Regions from separate parts of the Mesorhizobium sp. A623 genome, predicted to be linked through region 2. Evidence: predicted binding sites of a transcription regulator. Region 2 holds the regulator's gene; each other region holds the start of a gene.
What was found. Region 2 encodes HrcA, which represses chaperone genes, less so after heat shock. Its sites were predicted from a motif close to GTTAGCACTCNCNNNNNGNGAGTGCTAAC; they were not measured.

Region 1 (4,845 bases), on a different contig from region 2:
CAAAGACGAAAGCCTTGACCTTACCGTAAACCCTGTCGGGACAATCTGAAATTTCATCTTCCTCTGGCCCGCTTGACCAGCGAACTGATCTAGTCCGTTTCGCCTGCCGTCGCATGGCCGAACAGCTTGGGAAATCCGCGCGAGACACCCGTGTCGACCGTGACTTCGGCGCTCATGCCGGTCCGCAACGCGATCTTCGCGCTCGGGTCGGTCAACTCCAGCCGAACCGGAATGCGCTGCGTGACCTTGACCCAGTTTCCGGTGGCGTTCTGGGCGGGCAGTAGCGAGAATTCAGCGCCGGTGCCTGCACCTATCGCCAGCACGGTCGCCTCGAAGGTCCTGCCCGGATAGGTGTCGAGTACGACTTCGGCCTTCTGGCCGGCCTTCATGTGCGTAAGCTGGGTTTCCTTGAAATTGGCGTCGATCCAGGTATCGCCCGTCTCCACCAGCGAAAACAGGGCAGCGCCGGAGCCGACAAACTGGCCTATCTTGAACGACGAGGCCTGAGCGATGACGCCGTCGGCCGGGGCGCGAACGGTGCTTTGCGCCAGGTCGTAGGCAGCCTTGTCACGCACGGCCAGCGCCGACATGACGGTCGGGTGCTTGTCCGTTTCGATGTCCGGATTGCCGCCCAGCGCCGCCTTGGCGCTCTCGATGCCCTGCCGGGTCACGGCTACCTCCTGCTTGGCCTTGGCAAGATCGTTGCGCGCTTCATCGAGCGAGGACTTGGCGTTGATGCCTTTCTTCGCCAGATCGGCCGCCCGGTCGTACTGGGACTGGGCATAATCGACTTCGCTGACCGCCGAGCGTTCCTGCGCCATGGCCTGGCTGTAGGCTGCGCGCAGTTGTTCCACATTCAGCCGCGCAACGGCAACCGCGGCGTCGGCCTGAGCGAGCGCGATCCGGTAAGGCTCCGGGTCGATGGCGAACAGCACGTCGCCTTTCTTGACATGCTGGTTTTCGGCGATGTTCACGTTGACGATCCGGCCCGCCGTATCGGAGGCTATCGAAACACGGGCTTGCCTGAGATTGGCATTTTCTGTCTCCTCATAGCGCCCGCCGGTTACCCAGAAATAGCCGCCAACCGCGACAAGGGCCGCCGGTACCGCCAGCATCAGCACAAAACGCCCCGGCCGGCGCGCCTTGCGTTTCGGCGCCGGTTCCGGATTGTGCGGAAGCGCTACCGCAGCCGGCGTGGCCGGTACGGAGGGTTGAGCCGGGCTTTCCATTTCCAGCTTTGTCACGTCGTCGTTCACTTTTACTCGGGCGTTCATTTTGCTGCGCTCTCTGCAGATTTAGTCGTGTTGGCGGATTTGCAAGACGGCGTTTCGTCGTCCGACAAGTTTTCGATGAGTTTCAATATCCCGTTGACGAGGCTACGGCGGTCTTGTGGAGACAGGCCGGCAAGCGCACGTTCATAAACCTCTCCGGCCATTCCCTTGACGCCGGCAAAAGCTTCGCGCGCCTTTTCGGTCGGGAATATCATGCGCACGCGTCTGTCGGCCGCATCCACACGACGTTCAATCCAGCCGCCCTCCTCCATTCTGTCGATAAGGCGCGAAACGCTGATCGGCTCGATTTCGAGAATTTCGGCGAGCCGGGCCTGCGCAATGCCTTCTTCCTTCACGGCCCAGACCAGAAGCCGCCACTGTGCCGCCGAAAGGCCAAGGCCGCTGGCCTTTGCCTCAAAGCGCCGGCGCAACAACCGCGCCGCGTCGTGGATCAGAAATCCCAGTCTTTCCGTGCCGTCCGTAACCATGAGCGCCATATATAATAAGCGTGCTTACCATTCAAGATACTGCAGCGCACAATTCATGAAAAAAATGGCGCGTTGCGGCACGGCCGGCATGGCTCATGGTAATTTATGCGTGATCGTCGATCATCGGACGCCGCAAGCCGGAACATTCTTGACTCTCGCCAGCGTCGGCACTATCTCACGGCTACGTTAGCACTCGCCTCTTATGAGTGCTAACCGAGTACCGGCACAGCCGGACCGAGATTATTTCTCACCATGACCGAGGAAACACAAATGGCAAAATCGAAGTTCCGCCCGCTTCATGACCGCGTGGTCGTTCGCCGGGTCGAATCCGAAGCAAAGACGGCTGGCGGAATCATCATCCCCGACACGGCCAAGGAAAAGCCGCAGGAAGGCGAGATCGTCGCCGTCGGCTCCGGCGCCCGCGACGATAGCGGCAAGATCATTGCGCTCGACGTCAAGGCCGGCGACCGCATCCTGTTCGGCAAGTGGTCGGGCACCGAAGTCAAGCTCAATGGCGAAGACCTTCTGATCATGAAGGAATCCGACATCATGGGCATCATCGGCTAATCACGCCGTTTCCACCCGCACCATCAACTGAATTTCGGGCGCAAAGCCCAGGAGCACAATAATGGCTGCCAAAGACGTAAAATTCTCCCGTGACGCCCGCGAGCGCATGCTGCGCGGCGTCAACATCCTCGCCGACGCGGTGAAGGTGACGCTCGGTCCCAAGGGCCGTAACGTCGTCATCGACAAGTCGTTCGGCGCACCGCGCATCACCAAGGACGGCGTCACCGTCGCCAAGGAAATCGAACTTGAAGACAAGTTCGAGAACATGGGCGCACAGCTGGTCCGCGAAGTCGCTTCGAAGACCAACGACAAGGCCGGCGACGGCACCACGACCGCCACCGTCCTGGCTCAGGCCATCGTTCAGGAAGGCCACAAGTATGTTGCGGCCGGCATCAACCCGATGGACCTGAAGCGCGGCATCGACCTGGCTGTTGCCGACGTCGTCGCCCAGCTGGTCAAGTCGGCCAAGAAGATCAAGACTTCCGAAGAAGTCGCTCAGGTTGGCACCATTTCGGCCAATGGCGACGAGTCGGTTGGCAAGATGATCGCGGAAGCGATGCAGAAGGTCGGCAATGAAGGCGTTATCACGGTTGAAGAAGCCAAGACCGCCGAGACCGAACTCGAAGTCGTCGAAGGCATGCAGTTCGACCGCGGCTACCTGTCGCCCTACTTCGTCACCAATCCCGACAAGATGATCGCCGATCTCGAGGACGTCTACATTCTTCTCCACGAGAAGAAGCTGTCCAACCTGCAGGCGATGCTGCCGATCCTCGAGGCTGTCGTTCAGTCCTCGAAGCCGCTGCTCATCATCTCGGAAGACGTCGAAGGCGAGGCTCTGGCTACGCTTGTCGTCAACAAGCTGCGTGGCGGCCTGAAGATCGCCGCCGTCAAGGCGCCGGGCTTCGGTGATCGCCGCAAGGCAATGCTGGAAGACATCGCCATCCTCACCGGTGGCCAGGTCATCTCCGAAGACCTCGGCATCAAGCTCGAAAACGTTACGCTGGCCATGCTCGGCCGCGCCAAGAAGGTGTCGATCTCCAAGGAGAACACCACCATCATCGACGGCGCTGGCAAGAAGGCCGAGATCCAGGGCCGCGTTGCCCAGATCAAGCAGCAGATCGAGGAGACCACCTCGGACTACGACAAGGAGAAGCTGCAGGAACGTCTGGCCAAGCTGGCCGGCGGTGTTGCCGTGATCCGCGTCGGCGGCTCGACTGAAGTCGAAGTCAAGGAAAAGAAGGACCGCGTTGACGACGCGCTGAACGCAACCCGCGCTGCTGTCGAAGAAGGCATCGTGGCGGGCGGCGGCGTTGCTCTGCTGCGCGCTTCCACCAACATCAAGGCTGTCGGCGCGAACACCGACCAGACTGCCGGTATCTCCATCGTTCGCAAGGCTCTGCAGGCTCCGTGCCGTCAGATCGCCTCGAACGCCGGTGAAGAAGCCTCGATCGTTGTTGGCAAGATCCTCGACAACAAGGGCGTTTCCTTCGGCTACAACGCGGCCAACGACACGTATGGCGACCTGATCGCGCTCGGCATCGTCGACCCGGTCAAGGTCGTTCGCACCGCGCTTCAGGACGCAGCCTCGGTTGCCGGCCTGCTCGTCACCACCGAAGCCATGATTGCCGATGCTCCGAAGAAGGACAATGGCGGCGGCGGCATGCCTGGCGGCATGGGCGGCGGCATGGGCGGCATGGGCGGCATGGATTTCTAATCCAGCCTACCAAAACCTTGCTTACGGAAAGGGCGCCTTCGGGCGCCCTTTTTTGTTGCGTTCACCGCACAAATCGAATGCCGCCCGGAACCTGGATGGCATTCGCCCGTTTCGGTCCGCAAGTCGAAACGAACCCCCAGGAGATGCGATATGGTGAACAAGGATCAGATTGCCGGCGTGGCCAAGCAGGCCAAGGGATCGGTCAAGGAAGCCGCCGGCAAGGTGGCCGGAAGCAAGCAGACCGAGGCCGAAGGCAAGGTCGAAAAGGCAGCAGGCAAAGTGCAAAAGACCTTTGGAGACGCCAAGGAAAAGGTCAAGAAAGCCCTCTGACGCGTCACCACCATTCAATGAAAAAGGCAGCTTCGGCTGCCTTTTTCATTGAATGAGCGCCTTGCTGAAGGCGTTGGTGAATTTCACCTCGCCGCTGTCGCCCGCCGCCTCGCCAAGTACCACGTCCAGCGCGCTGCTTGTTATCCGTGCGAGCGCGAAGCCGCCCATATAGGCCGCTTTCGGCTTGAACAGATCGAGGTCGCCATGTTTGTAGATCATGGGCGTTTCATGCTGGTGTCCATGAAAGATGCCGACGACGTTGTAGCCTTGCAGGATGGCCAGCAATGCGTCCTGTTCCGCCCGGCTCCACCAATGTGCCGGCCCCGTGCCCTGGTCGTCGAAAGTTCGCGCGACCGGATCCCATTTTTCCTGCGAGAACGTATCCCAGCCATAATGCTGGAAAAGGACGATTGGCCGGCCATCCGAGGCATTGTTCGCCAAGTCGTCCTTCAGCCACGACAGGCCGCTTACCGCG
Region 2 (4,845 bases):
GACAGGCGCGGGAAAATCTCGCGCGCCAGCCCGATGGCCACAAGCGCCTCCGACACATTGTGCAGCCGGCCGAGAAAGCGCAGGTCGGTATCGTTCAGCGCCTGCACGCCCAGCGACACGCGGTTGACGCCGGCGGCGCGGTAGCCGCGAAAACGCTCCGCCTCGACGGAAGAGGGGTTGGCCTCCAGCGTCACCTCGATGCCAGCCGGCACTGTCCAGTGTTTCGCGACCGCCTCCAGCACCGCACCGACCGTTTCCGGCTTCATCAGCGAAGGCGTGCCGCCGCCAAGAAAAATCGAGGTTACCTCGCGCGGCCCGGTGCGGGCGCGCATGGTGGCGAGCTCTGTCTCAAAGGCGCGGGCAAACCGCTCCTGATCCACCGGCTGGTGGCGGACATGGCTGTTGAAGTCGCAATAAGGGCACTTGGCCGCGCAGAACGGCCAGTGGATATAGATGCCGAAACCGGGCGTCCGGTCGAGTTTCATCATCATTCCGAGCCGAGCCTTGCCAGCCTTGCCTGCGCAAACTTCTGGAAGGCCCGTGCCCGGTGCGACAGCGCATCCGGTTGTCCTGGCTTCCAGCCGTGCTTTTCCTGCGCCGACATTTCCCCGAACGTCTTGGCGTAGCCGTCAGGCAAGAACACCGGGTCGTAGCCGAAGCCGAGTTCGCCGCGCGGTGGCCATACAAGCTGGCCTTCCACCTCGCCGCGGTAATATTCGGCCTCGCCATCGGGAAACGCCAGGCAGATGACCGCCACGAAACGGCCGGTGCGTGCCGCCGGCTCCTTCGCGCCGACTTCCTGCATCGCCACTTCGGTGCGCTGCATGGCCATGTCGAAATCGCGCGTGCCCTCGGGCGTTTCCGCCCAATTGGCCGTATAGACGCCGGGCGCGCCGTCCAACGCATCCACGCACAGGCCGGAATCGTCGGACATCGCCGGCAGGCCGGTGGCGCTGGCCGCCGCGAACGCCTTGATATAGGCGTTTTCCTCGAAGGTGATGCCGGTTTCGTCCGGCTCGGGCAGGCCGAATTCCTTGGCCGATTTCGCCTCGAAGCCGAACGGCCCCATCAAATCGGCGAATTCGCGCAGCTTGCCTTCATTATGGCTGGCGACGACAATTTTTTTCCCATTGAGAGAATGCATCACAGGTTCCAGATTCTTGGCTCAGTGAATTCCAGCGAATTGCCGGAAGGATCGCGAAAATAGATTGAGCGGCCACCGCCTGACCACTCGAAATCGGCCTCGATAGCGATGCTTTGTGCGGTCAGCCGCGTCTTCCAGCTTTCGATTTCCTCAGCCGTGGCGGCAAAGCACAGATGGCCCTGTCCGGTCGTACCATGCGGCGGCACCGGCACCTTCGCGTCGGGCGAGGGCGGCTGGCGCGTCGCTTGCGCATTGAACAGCAGCAACACGCCCGATCCGCATTTGAAAAAGACGTGGCGGTTGGCGACGATCGCGATCTTTTCCAGCCCCAGCACCTCGGCATAAAACGCTTCCGCCGCATCGAGATCGGTGACGTACAGCGCGGATTCGAGGATGGCGGAGGGGGTCATGGCGTGACGCTGCCCCTCAACCCACCGCCATTTTCTGCAAATCCACCAGCCGGGCGATGCCCTTCTTGGCCAGTCCCATCAGCGCGGAAAATTGTTCCTCGGAGAACGGCTCGCCCTCGGCTGTGCCCTGGATTTCGACGATGCCGCCCTTGCCGGTCATGACGAAATTGGCGTCGGTGCCGGCGGTCGAGTCTTCCGGATAGTCAAGATCGATGACCGGCTGGCCGTCATGGATGCCGCAGGAAATCGCCGCGACATGGTCCTTCAGCACACGCTGCACGCTTGTCATCTGGCGCGCTTCCATCCAGCGCAGGCAATCGTAAAGCGCTACCCAGCCGCCGGTGATGGCGGCGGTGCGGGTGCCGCCGTCAGCCTGGATGACGTCGCAATCGACGGTGATCTGCCGTTCGCCCAGCGCCTGCAAATCGATCACGGCGCGCAAGCTCCGCCCGATCAGCCGCTGGATCTCCAGCGTGCGGCCGCCCTGCTTGCCGGAGGACGCCTCGCGGCGCATGCGGTCGCCGGTCGAGCGCGGCAGCATGCCATATTCCGCCGTCACCCAACCCTTGCCGGAATTGCGCATCCAGCCCGGCACTTTTTCCTCGAGGCTGGCCGTGCACAGGACATGCGTGTCGCCGAACTTGACCAGGCAGGAGCCTTCCGCATGTTTGGAGATGCCGCGTTCGAAGGAGATGGCACGCATTTCGTCGAACTGGCGTTTGGAAGGGCGCATTCGGGCATCTTTCTTGTGAGTTTGGAAATCCTGGCCGGCTTGTAGCCGCATGAGAAGCAAGGCGCAAAGGAAAAGGCCCTCAACGCACCCCGGCTTGCGTCCCCGGCATCCACCTCTATATCCTCATGACAGAGGGTTTTGCTCCGATGACCAAGCCGATCACCGATCCGAACATGCAGTCGCCGGCGTTGCAGTCGCTCGACATGCGCTCGCGCGATATTTTCCGGCGCATCGTCGAATCCTATCTCAAAGACGGCGAGCCGGTCGGCTCGCGCTCGCTGTCGCGCATCTTGCCCTCATCGCTGTCGCCGGCCACCGTGCGCAACGTGATGAGCGATCTGGAGCATCTCGGCCTGATCTACGCGCCGCATATCTCGGCCGGACGCCTGCCGACGCAGACCGGGCTTCGCTTCTTCGTCGACGCTTTCATGGAACTGGGCGACCTGTCGGACGAGGAGCGCCGTTCCATCGAAGCGCAGGTGAAGGCGTCCGGCTCGGGCATGACGCTTGAACACATGCTGACGGACGCCAGCCAGATGCTGTCGGGCATGTCGCGGGGTGCCGGCCTTGTGCTGACCGCCAAGAACGAAGTGGCGCTGAAGCACATCGAATTCATCCAGCTTGAGCCGACCAAGGCGCTGACCGTGCTCGTCTCGCAAAACGGCGATGTCGAAAACCGCGTCGTCGATCTGCCGGCCGGCATAACGGTTTCGCAGTTGCACGAGGCCTCGAATTTCCTCAACGCCCATATTCGCGGTCGCACGCTGGCTGAGGCCAGGGTGGAGATCGCGCGCCTCAAGGAGGAGACCAGGCTCGCCCTCGATTCGCTGTCGCAAGGCCTGGTGGAAAAGGGACTGGCGGTATGGGCCGGCACCGAAGGCGGCCTGCCGGCGCGGCTTATCGTGCGCGGCCGCGCCAATCTGCTGGAAAACGTCACCGCGCAGGCCGACATCGAGCTTCTGCGCCACCTGTTCGAGGACATGGAAACGCAGGAAGGGCTGATGCAACTGCTCGACCTTGCCGAACAGGGTTCTGGCGTGCGCATCTTCATCGGTTCGGAAAACAAGCTGTTTTCGCTGTCCGGCTCGTCGCTGGTGGTCGCGCCCTATCGCGACAAGGACGCCCGCGTCGTCGGCGCGCTTGGCGTCATCGGGCCGACGCGGCTGAATTATGCGCGCATCGTTCCGATGGTCGACTATACGGCGCAGCTTATTTCCCGCATGCTGCGCTGACCGTATCCGGCTCGGCAGGGAGACAAAAATGGCGCTCGAACAGTTCAAGGCCCAGATTGCCCTCTTGATGGAAGAGATGATCAACCAGCCGCAGGACCAGCACGAAATTCAGGAACAGCTCCGGGAAAAATTGTCGGAGATGCGCGCCATGGGCATGCCGCTGCCGGCCGATCTCGTGCAGTTGGAAAAGCGATTGGACGACGATTTTTACGAAGCGGGAACCTGATCCCGCCGGCGCTTCCTCAGACCCTTTCTTGCGGCAGGTCGTTCACATCAACGTGCGCGACGGAACTGGCAGGGCTTCGGCCAGTTTGCTTTCCGGGTCCACTTCATGGAGACAGCGATGCACCGCCTCGCCGCCGTGAGCGCCATGGCTGCGCTTTTTCTTGCCGCTGGAGCGGCCTTCGCCCAGCAGGCAGACGACACTGTCCTGAAAGGCAAAGCCGCGTTCGGCGACTGGCGGCAGGACGGGCCGGGCGTTCGCCGCCTGATCCGGCCGGACGATCTGCAAAAGCCGTTCGTTACGGAATCGGTATCGAACGGCGCTGACAAGGTGGCGATGCCGAAAGACGCCCGGCCATACTTGCCGCCGGGTTTTTCGGCCGAGTTGATCGCATCCGGCCTGCGCAGCCCGCGCGTCGTGCGCGTTGCTCCGAATGGCGATCTCTTCGTCGCGGATTCCAGGGCCAACCGCGTGCTGGTCTATCGCCTGGGCGACCCCGGTGAAAAGCCCAGCGAAGCGGTCTTCGCCAAAGGCCTGCGCCAGCCCTACGGCATAGCCTTCTATCCGGCAGATAATCCGCAATGGGTCTATGTCGCCAATTCCAACAGCGTCGTCCGCTTCCCCTACAAGTCCGGCGATCTCGAAGCGTCGGACAAGCCGGAAACCGTCGTCGCCGGCATTCCCTCGAACCATCACTGGACGCGCGACATCGCCTTCTCGGCGGACGGCAAGACGCTTTATTTGTCCGTCGGTTCCGGCTCGAACGTGGCCGAAGACATCGGCAGCGCGCCCGCCGGCGGGCTCGAGGCATGGACGGCCTCCGCGCCGCTGGGAGCCGCCTGGGGTTCGGAGCAGGGCAGGGCCGAAGTTCGCGCCTTCGACCCGGACGGCAACAACGAGCGGGTCGTTGCAACGGGTTTGCGCAATTGCTCCGGCATGACGGTACAGCCGGCCACGGGCGCGTTGTGGTGCGTTGTCAACGAGCGCGACGGGCTGGGCGACAACGTTCCGTTCGAATACGCCACGACCGTCCGGCAGGGCGCGTTCTATGGCTGGCCGTGGACTTACATCGGCGAGCACGAGGACCCGCGCCATGCCGGCGA
Region 3 (4,845 bases), on a different contig from region 2:
GGCCAAGCATCTCTATCTGCACAGGCTGCAGTGTTCAGTTTGCCAAGTTGGCGGACCTCGGCATGCTCGGCGACGATGAGGCATTGGACCAAGTAGCACCCAGGAAGGCTCCGTATCGTGGTATCTGCTCGATGAGAACGGGATGCGCGAGGCGGGTGTCTCAGGCAGAGTATTCGTTTACTGAACGAACGTAATCATTTGTAAGGCTCCTTGCTTTGACCGATGGCGGGGCACAAGGCAAACGCTTCAGTGGCTCTCGTCCAGTACCCCGCCATTGGTTGGGCCGGGTTGATTCGGACGCTACTCAGTACCCCATTCCACCCATGCCGCCGTTGGCAGTCGATATGCCGGAATCTTTCGCCGGAATGTCGGCGATCATCGCTTCTGCGGTGATCAGGAGTGCGGCGATAGAGCCGGCAGCCTGCAAGGCCGCTCGCACGACCTTTGCCGGATCGACAATGCCGGCCTTGATCATGTCGACATAGGTTTCCGTCTGCGCATCGAAGCCCTGAGCGCGGTCCTTGCTCTCCATGAGCTTTCCCACAACGATCGAACCTTCGACGCCGGCATTTTCCACAATTTGCCGGATCGGCGCTTCGAGGGCCTTCAACACGATCGAGATTCCGGCCGTGATGTCGGCAGTCGAGCCGGTCATCCCGGCAAGCGCCGATCGGGCACGCAGCAGCGCCACGCCACCGCCCGGCACGATGCCTTCCTCAACCGCTGCCCGCGTGGCGTTCAGCGCGTCGTCGATGCGGTCCTTCTTTTCCTTGACCTCGGTTTCCGTCGCGCCGCCAACCCGGATGACGGCAACGCCGCCCGCGAGTTTCGCTAGCCGCTCCTGCAATTTCTCCTTATCGTAGTCCGAGGTCGTTTCCTCGATCTGCGCCTTGATGGTCTGGATGCGGGCCGCGATGACGGTTTTCTCGCCCGCGCCGTCGATGATCGTGGTCGTATCCTTCTCGATCAGCACGCGCTTTGCCCGTCCGAGCATGTCAATGGTGACGTTCTCCAACTTGATGCCGAGATCTTCCGAGATCATCTGGCCTGCCGTCAGAACGGCTATGTCTTCCAGCATCGCCTTGCGACGGTCGCCGAACCCAGGGGCCTTGACCGCCGCGACCTTCAGTCCGCCACGGATCTTGTTGACGACCAGTGTCGCCAAAGCCTCGCCTTCGACATCCTCGGAGATGATCAGCAGCGGCTTGCCGCTCTGAACGATCGCCTCGAGGATCGGCAGCAGCGCCTGGAGATTGCCGAGCTTCTTTTCGTGGATCAGCAGGTAGGGGTCCTCCAACTCAACGCGCATCTTCTCGGGATTGGTGACGAAGTATGGCGAGAGATAGCCGCGGTCGAACTGCATGCCTTCGACGACATCCAGTTCGGTATCGGCGGTCTTGGCTTCTTCGACGGTAATGACGCCCTCATTGCCGACCTTTTTCATCGCCTTGGCGATCATCTCGCCGACCGTCGCGTCGCCATTGGCGGCGATGGTGCCGACCTGGGCAATCTCCTCGGAAGACTTGACCTTTGTCGACCGCGCCTGGATTTCCTTGACGACGGCGGCGACGCTGAGGTCAATGCCGCGCTTGAGGTCCATCGGGTTCATGCCGGCCGAGACGAGCTTCACGCCTTCGCGCAGGATGGAAGCGGCAAGCACGGTCGCTGTGGTGGTGCCGTCGCCGGCGAGGTCGTTGGTCTTCGACGCCACCTCGCGCACCATCTGCGCACCCATGTTTTCGAACTTGTCGGAAAGCTCGATTTCCTTGGCGACGGTAACTCCGTCCTTGGTAATGCGCGGCGCGCCATAGGCCCTGTCGATGACGACGTTACGGCCCTTGGGGCCGAGTGTCGCCTTCACGGCATTGTTGAGGATTTCGACACCGCGCAGCATGCGGTCGCGGGCATCATTGGAGAACTTGATTTCCTTGGCAGACATGGTCGTTATCCAGTTCTGTTTGAATTTCTGTCGCGGAATTGGCCGATCAGGCGGCTTTCTTGGCCGCCCCGGCCTTTTCCACGATGCCCAAGATGTCCGCCTCCTTCATGATCAGAAGGTCTTCGCCATCGATCTTGACCTCGGTGCCGGACCATTTGCCAAACAGGATGAGATCCCCGGCTTTCACGTCGAGCGGGATCAGTTTGCCGCCTTCGTCCCGCGAGCCGGGGCCGACCGCGATCACTTCGCCTTCCTGAGGCTTTTCCTTGGCGTTGTCGGGAATGATGATCCCGCCTTTGGATTTGACATCGCCTTCCGCGCGTCGAATGACGACGCGGTCGTGGAGGGGCCGGAATTTCATTGGAGGTTCTTTCTGTGGCCGGTGCATAGGGCGACCACCCCAACCGTATACGCTCTTTGGCACTCGAATGATAGGAGTGCCAAGGTCGATTCCGGGGAATTTCGAAACTATCAAAAATGATAATTCGTTCCCTTCAGAGAATTATACGTATTGAAGGCGTAATTCCTCGAATTAAGATATGAATTACAATATTCTACGCGCCGATCGTAACAAGATATGACCGCGTCTTGGCGGGCTTTTTGCATCGAAATATTTTATTATCCTCGAATCGGCGACCTGGATTGGCACACTTATGGCGGAAATATTTGACCCACAGCCTCCGGGACTGTCGCCCGAGCGGGTGAAGGCACTTGCCTTGGAGACAGGTACGACTGAAGATCAGATCAGGGCGATCATCGAGCTTATCGGCCCGGATCGGGCATCGATCATTCGTGAGGCTCGGAACCTCAAGCGACCGCTCTAACGGATCGGAGCACGAGCTATCGCTTGACGATGTTCCGGTGATTCAGATCGAACGTATCGCCAGCCTTGATTTGTGTCGCGAGATCATCCTGCAGCACTCCCCACTCACCTAAATAGCCACCGCACGTGCTACAAAAAATAGGCGTTTCGTTAGTGGCATCATCCGGATGCTCATCGATTGTCGGATGGTCGCTCCCTTTCTTTTTGGAGCTCTATTCGTCTTTCCCGGCCTCTCGCAAGCTAGCCAATTCCTCCGGCGACAACGTCGTTTCAAGCACGGTGTCAACTTGGTCGAGATACCAGGCCCATGCTGGCTGGCCATCGAAGACAGTATCTTCGGAATAGCCGGCCTTCCGACATAACGCGCGGGCAGCGCGTTCACGCTCAGCGTCTGTTATCGGCATAGATCAACCCACCCGTGTTGATCTAACCGCAACATCGCCGGCCCTATGCAGGAATGGCAGGGGCTCAGCCGGTTCGCGGCGGGATCAAGGCGCGCATCCGCATAAGTTCCTTTGATGAAGCCTGGAGTTGCGCCAAATCGGCATTGGGCCTGTGCCTCAAGCGAGATCGAGTTCCACCCAAAGGCCTCCCTCACCGCGGGTGGGATCGCGAGCAGCGTTGCGCACGGCCAGAATTGATCCGGAAGGCCAAACGAACCCGGGTTTCCCGTCCTTTCTTCCGATCCACTCGTCATCGGCGCGGACGACACGACCTTGCGTCTTGCCCGCAAGTGCCGTCAGGATGGCATGATAAGGTATTTCACCCCAACGAACCTTCAGTGCGTCTTTCTGGTTGGTGGGGATGAACGCTGAAAGATCGGCACTCTCCATTAGGTCAAGGCCGCGCTTTGGCTCTCTCCTCTTCGCGCAAAGCAGCCTTGTCGCGTGGTGGACCGAACACGTAGATGCGTAGGTTCGGCAGTCCGGGGATCGAAAACGGCAGTGTGTCGGGCCCGAAATAGGCTGGTGGTTGTTTGGCCGAAAGCTTGGCGGCAGCATCGCGCGCCGCGCGTACGTTCTCGCCCTTGGCTCCGAACTGAAAGCCAAGGACTGCTTGCAGCCCATAACGAATATTGGAGACATGTAGGTGCTCAACCCGTGCGTGGCGTCGAGCCTGCGGCTTACGCCCTGCAGCGCTGACAAGGCTTGAGTCTTGAATCTGTCGAGCGCGACGGCGTCGGGATCGGTCGGGTTTTCGGTCCATGCCATCCACACTTCGCCGATCGAGAAATCCCCAAACAGTTCGGCGGCCGTCAGGAAACCAGAGACGTGATCCCAGTGCTCGTGGGGGCGGTGCGACCGGAGCGCGGCCACGCTACCGGCGCGCGAAGACGCCATTGTCGATGTCCTCGCTGAAGTACTCGATCTGAAGTTCGCCATAGCCCTCGGCACTGGGCTTGAATGCAATGGTCGACACCGACCCCTGACTGGCGTTCTCGCTGAACAACTCGAAGGTGAACACGTCGGCGTCCCAGTGCTTTAGCGGGAACGACATGCCGCCCGGTCCGAGCCGCATCGCCAGCCCGGCGTCCGTCTCCTCGATCGTTGCTTCGCCGTAGAAATTGTTGGCGAAGACCCCAACATAGGCGCCCGGTTCGGCGGCCGGTGCCGCGTTGGCGGGCGGGTTTTGGCCAACCAGCGATCCGAACGGCGTATAGAGGCCCGACATCAGGCCCGAATAGGCTGCATACCAGTCCCGCGTCACCTCGCCGAACTGGACAAGATCGGCAAATGCGGCCGCCACCGCTTCGGCGGCGCCGACCGGCGCGGCATTGGTCAGGACCACGATCCCGACATCGGCGGACGGAATCATCGTGAAACTGGTGCCGGCGCCGAGCAGAAAGGCGCCGGAATGCGACAGGGTGGTGCGGCCGGACGGCGCCACGGCGACGTTGAAACCGTGCCCATAAAAGCTGGCCCTTTCGGATGGAGAGCGCGGTGGCGCGGACACGATCTGCGGCGACAGCGCCGGGAGCAGCGCTTCCTCGGCAATGAAGACTTCGCCGTCGAGGTCGCCGTCCTGCAGAATCATGGCCATCCACTTCGCCAGATCGTTGACTGACGAACTGACGCCTCCGGCG

Region 1: a site for HrcA is predicted at 1,945-1,973, ahead of groES (co-chaperone GroES). Genes of this name have one in related genera too.
Region 3: a site for HrcA is predicted at 2,356-2,384, ahead of ACX3P1_RS27130 (co-chaperone GroES). Genes of this name have one in related genera too.

What each region holds. Positions count from the first base shown of each region.
Region 1 covers NZ_JBTMXB010000003.1:111,074-115,918, forward strand. The annotation lists gene ACX3P1_RS04465 (HlyD family secretion protein) at 90-1,274, opposite strand; gene ACX3P1_RS04470 (MarR family winged helix-turn-helix transcriptional regulator) at 1,271-1,759, opposite strand; gene groES (co-chaperone GroES) at 2,030-2,326, shown strand; gene groL (chaperonin GroEL) at 2,388-4,040, shown strand; gene ACX3P1_RS04485 (CsbD family protein) at 4,191-4,370, shown strand; gene ACX3P1_RS04490 (metallophosphoesterase) at 4,416-4,845, opposite strand, start outside.
Region 2 covers NZ_JBTMXB010000015.1:28,525-33,369, reverse strand. The annotation lists gene hemW (radical SAM family heme chaperone HemW) at 1-491, opposite strand, end outside; gene rdgB (RdgB/HAM1 family non-canonical purine NTP pyrophosphatase) at 488-1,144, opposite strand; gene ACX3P1_RS16545 (VOC family protein) at 1,144-1,554, opposite strand; gene rph (ribonuclease PH) at 1,571-2,287, opposite strand; gene hrcA (heat-inducible transcriptional repressor HrcA) at 2,434-3,519, shown strand; gene ACX3P1_RS16530 (hypothetical protein) at 3,548-3,745, shown strand; gene ACX3P1_RS16525 (PQQ-dependent sugar dehydrogenase) at 3,863-4,845, shown strand, end outside.
Region 3 covers NZ_JBTMXB010000067.1:3,788-8,632, reverse strand. The annotation lists gene groL (chaperonin GroEL) at 305-1,939, opposite strand; gene ACX3P1_RS27130 (co-chaperone GroES) at 1,986-2,300, opposite strand; gene ACX3P1_RS27125 (hypothetical protein) at 3,323-4,102, opposite strand; gene ACX3P1_RS27120 (serine hydrolase) at 4,080-4,845, opposite strand, start outside.